DNA from 2 places in the Alteribacillus bidgolensis genome. Region 2 is predicted to be linked to the other one. Evidence: a T-box and tRNA genes for the amino acid it is inferred to sense, from the RefSeq annotation. Region 2 holds a T-box; the other holds one or more tRNA genes.

Region 1 (2,232 bases), 1.9 Mb from region 2:
ATGTTGTCTCCTATGACGATGATCAAACGATTCCATCCAAAGTCTGGTGGCGATAGCGAAGAGGTTCCACCCGTTCCCATGCCGAACACGGAAGTTAAGCTCTTCAGCGCCGATGATAATGAAGGGGCAACCCTTTGTGAAAGTAGGACGCTGCCAGGCAGAAATTTTAAAATAAAAAATACTAGACATTCAACTGAAATCATGGTATATTTATTTAATGTGAGTGAATAAATCATTAAAACATTCCACAGTAGCTCAGTGGTAGAGCTATCGGCTGTTAACCGATCGGTCGCAGGTTCGAATCCTGCCTGTGGAGCCACCCGGAGAGCTGTCCGAGTTGGCCGAAGGAGCACGATTGGAAATCGTGTAGGCGGTGTAGAACCGTCTCGAGGGTTCGAATCCCTCGCTCTCCGCCATAACATATACATAATGAAGAAAGGCCCGTTGGTCAAGTGGTTAAGACACCGCCCTTTCACGGCGGTAACAGGGGTTCGAATCCCCTACGGGTCACCATATACATCGGAGGATTAGCTCAGCTGGGAGAGCACCTGCCTTACAAGCAGGGGGTCGGCAGTTCGATCCTGTCATCCTCCACCACTTAAAATCGGAATATCGCGGGGTAGAGCAGTCTGGTAGCTCGTCGGGCTCATAACCCGGAGGTCGAAGGTTCAAATCCTTCCCCCGCAACCAATTTAATCTAACAGCAATAACTATGTCCTAATATAATGAGAACAGCTGACAAAGAGATTCACCTTTGATCTAATCATCTTTTTGAATAATAATCAAGAAGGTCGAGGAAGCAAAGGAGAGAAGGAAGGAGCGTACAAAAGTACGTAACTGACTGAACGACAGCAGCTGACGAAGAGATTCGCAGATTATTATTCAAAAATGGGCCTGTGGTGTAGCGGTTAACATGCCTGCCTGTCACGCAGGAGATCGCGGGTTCGATTCCCGTCAGGCCCGCCATATAACACACAAAATTTATTGGCTCGATAGCTCAGTCGGTAGAGCAGTGGACTGAAAATCCTCGTGTCGGCGGTTCGATTCCGTCTCGAGCCACCATGCCGGTCTAGCTCAATTGGTAGAGCAACTGACTTGTAATCAGTAGGTTGGGGGTTCAAGTCCTCTGGCCGGCACCATTGGAGGGGTAGCGAAGTTGGCCAAACGCGGCAGACTGTAAATCTGCTCCCTCTGGGTTCGGCGGTTCGAATCCGTCCCCCTCCACCATTTTTAGGGGTATAGTTCAATGGTAGAACAGCGGTCTCCAAAACCGCCAATGTGGGTTCGATTCCTACTACCCCTGCCATTAAAAAATGGCGGTTGTGGCGAAGTGGTTAACGCACCGGATTGTGGCTCCGGCACTCGTGGGTTCAATCCCCACCAATCGCCCCATCTACAATAATGGGCTATAGCCAAGCGGTAAGGCAACGGATTTTGATTCCGTGATGCGCTGGTTCGAATCCAGCTAGCCCAGCCAAAGAGTGCGGAAGTAGTTCAGTGGTAGAACACCACCTTGCCAAGGTGGGGGTCGCGGGTTCGAATCCCGTCTTCCGCTCCAATTATCACTTAATGTGCATGTTCTTCATATGGTATAATATGCACATGGCGGCATAGCCAAGTGGTAAGGCACGGGTCTGCAAAACCCTTATTCCCCGGTTCGAATCCGGGTGCCGCCTCCACACATTTAAATAGTTAACTGCCGGGGTGGTGGAATTGGCAGACACACAGGACTTAAAATCCTGCGGTTGGTGTACAACCGTGCCGGTTCGAGTCCGGCCCTCGGCACCATTTTTGGCGGTGTGGCGGAATTGGCAGACGCGCACGACTCAAAATCGTGTTCCTTTTGGAGTGTCGGTTCGACCCCGACCACCGCTACCAAGTTTAACTCTAACAGCAAGGCTTCTACGGTATACGTAGGAGTTTTTTTTTTGGCTCTATTATATTTGTTGGGGCATGAAAAAAATTTAGACATAAAAAAATACGCAAGCTCCAAAATCCTTTACACTTGAATTGTCCAAGAAACAAGAAAAAGATTGGAGTTGCGTGTAGATGCATTTTAACATGAAGTGGCCTGGATTAGAAGACGTAGTGGTTACCAAAACGGAAGAGAGAGGGGAGGCATTTTATCTCCACGTGGAGATACCTCGTAAATCCCATCGGTGTCCAGCATGCGGGGAAAGAACAAGCCGAGTCCATGATTACCGTATCCAAAAAATCCAGCACCTTAAAGTA
Region 2 (2,232 bases):
GTTCAGGATCCGGGGAATCTGGGAACAATGATACGAACTGCAGATGCAGTCGGTACTTCTGCTGTTATTTTAGGAGAAGGAACGGTTGATCCTTATAATGATAAAGTTATACGAGCGACACAAGGTTCTTTGTTTCATCTCCCTGTTATTAAAGGCGATATAGAAAAATGGATAGAAGCATGCCAAACCAAAAATATTCCTGTTTTCGGGACTTCTTTAAATGAGGGAACGACCCATACGGCAATAGAAGCACAAAATGGTTTCGCTCTTATTGTAGGAAACGAAGGAGCAGGAGTGCAGGAAAAATGGCTGGAGCAGACGGATCAAAATATTTATGTTCCGATTTATGGAAATGCCGAGTCTTTAAATGTCTCTGTGGCAGCAGGTATCTTGTTATATCATTTAAAACTTTTTCATTGATTTCATAAAAGACAAAGAAATTTCCTTGCAAAGGAAACGAAAATTTTTTAAACTGTAAAATAGTATGAAATGAATAAACAAAAAATCGCCGGCTTTTAACGTACAGAAACTACGATTGCCCCTGTTGCCGAGGAGGTCCCGTTTTAAAAAGTCGGCAAGCCGGGTTTTCTAATTCAGACTTCTAAAAATATAACATAATAAAAAGGCTGTGAAAGAGAGTAGTAAATCAGAGACCGCCATGCAGGGATGGAATGCCGCTGACTGAAAGCATTCCTATGGAAGGGCTGATCGAATTCACTCTGGAGCCGGCACTGGAACGCAGAACTTTATTATGTACTGTTAAGGTGCCCCGGAGAATCCGTTATCTGAAACTAAGTGAACTGCTGTTTTCGTTATGCAGTTAACAAGGGTGGTACCGCGAACCTTCGTCCCTTACAAGAGGACGGGGTTTTTTTTATACTTTAGGAAGGTTTAACTTTGTTAAGGGTCAAAGTATAAGCAATACTACGACTTGCCATTTTGACTTAGCGGCAAGTCGAGTTTTTCTAAGTAAGATAGGAAAGTATAAAATTTTGCGTTCGATGTCTAGCTTCAACGCCCAGCCTTTCGAAGGTCCCAGAAGATTTAAGGAACTTTTGTTAGAACCGGGAACATCGTGTTCCGGGCGCAAAAGTCAGCACATCCTGTGCAAGCCAGTTCGACGTTGTCGCAGGACGTGAGGAACTTAGCCGAACGTCATTTAAACCACGGGCGCTTGCGCTTTTCTTATATAGACATGGCCAATTGTATTAGTTGAATAAATGATTGTTATAAATAGCCAAGGAGGAACTCATATGATAGAACGGCTTCAAGAACTAGGAAAAGAGGCGCTGCAGGAAATTAAAGATGCAGACACCGTCAAAGCGTTAGACAATATCCGTGTGAAATACTTAGGGAAAAAAGGCCCAATTACAGAGGTTCTGCGCGGAATGGGTAAATTGTCTGCTGAAGAGCGCCCGAAAGTAGGGCAGAAAGCAAATGAAATTCGCGAAGAAATTCAGAGCAGTCTAGAAGCTAAAACAACGGAGCTCGAAGAAATAGCTCTTGAGGAAAAGCTGAAAGAAGAAAGCATTGATGTCACTCTGCCTGGAAAAGAAATAAAGCGGGGGGCTCGTCATCCTCTCACAGCAGTAGTAGAAGAAATTGAAGACATTTTTATTGGGTTAGGATTTCAGGTAACTGAAGGTCCTGAAGTAGAAACAGATTATTACAATTTTGAAGCGCTGAACCTTCCTCCTGATCATCCGGCCCGTGATATGCAAGATTCTTTTTATGTCACACATGATATGCTTCTTCGAACACAGACCTCACCTGTACAAGCAAGAACCATGCAAAAACATAACGGACAGGGGCCGGTTAAGATTGTTTGTCCTGGTAAAGTGTACCGCCGCGACGATGATGATGCGACCCACTCCCATCAATTTATGCAGATAGAAGGGTTATATGTAGATAAAAATGTACGGATGAGTGACTTAAAAGGAACTCTCGAAGCATTTGTAAAAAAATATTTTGGCCCGGAACGAAGCATCCGCCTTCGTCCAAGCTTTTTTCCTTTTACGGAACCTTCAGTAGAAGTCGATGTATCCTGTGGTATTTGCGGAGGAGCGGGCTGCCGGGTATGTAAAAATTCCGGCTGGATTGAAGTATTAGGCGCCGGCATGGTCCATCCGAACGTTTTAGAATTCAGCGGATTTGATTCTAATGAATACAGCGGCTTTGCGTTTGGAATGGGAGTAGAGCGTTTTGCTCTGCTGAAATACGGAATTGATGACA

Evidence for each region. The T-box of region 2 lies ahead of pheS (phenylalanine--tRNA ligase subunit alpha). A T-box ahead of a tRNA ligase gene usually reads a tRNA of that ligase, here a tRNA-Phe.
Region 1: it encodes a tRNA-Phe, which carries the amino acid that the T-box ahead of pheS (phenylalanine--tRNA ligase subunit alpha) is inferred to sense. The anticodon was not compared.

Annotation. Positions count from the first base shown of each region.
Region 1 covers NZ_KZ614149.1:122,473-124,704, forward strand. The annotation lists rRNA gene rrf (5S ribosomal RNA) at 43-159, shown strand; tRNA gene CEF16_RS00645 (tRNA-Asn) at 245-319, shown strand; tRNA gene CEF16_RS00650 (tRNA-Ser) at 323-416, shown strand; tRNA gene CEF16_RS00655 (tRNA-Glu) at 439-513, shown strand; tRNA gene CEF16_RS00660 (tRNA-Val) at 522-597, shown strand; tRNA gene CEF16_RS00665 (tRNA-Met) at 614-690, shown strand; tRNA gene CEF16_RS00670 (tRNA-Asp) at 891-966, shown strand; tRNA gene CEF16_RS00675 (tRNA-Phe) at 987-1,062, shown strand; tRNA gene CEF16_RS00680 (tRNA-Thr) at 1,064-1,139, shown strand; tRNA gene CEF16_RS00685 (tRNA-Tyr) at 1,142-1,227, shown strand; tRNA gene CEF16_RS00690 (tRNA-Trp) at 1,233-1,306, shown strand; tRNA gene CEF16_RS00695 (tRNA-His) at 1,317-1,392, shown strand; tRNA gene CEF16_RS00700 (tRNA-Gln) at 1,403-1,477, shown strand; tRNA gene CEF16_RS00705 (tRNA-Gly) at 1,484-1,558, shown strand; tRNA gene CEF16_RS00710 (tRNA-Cys) at 1,605-1,679, shown strand; tRNA gene CEF16_RS00715 (tRNA-Leu) at 1,699-1,788, shown strand; tRNA gene CEF16_RS00720 (tRNA-Leu) at 1,794-1,878, shown strand; partial or broken gene CEF16_RS00725 (transposase family protein) at 2,050-2,232, shown strand, end outside.
Region 2 covers NZ_KZ614149.1:2,034,019-2,036,250, reverse strand. The annotation lists gene CEF16_RS10200 (TrmH family RNA methyltransferase) at 1-420, shown strand, start outside; T-box leader at 620-856, shown strand; gene pheS (phenylalanine--tRNA ligase subunit alpha) at 1,254-2,232, shown strand, end outside.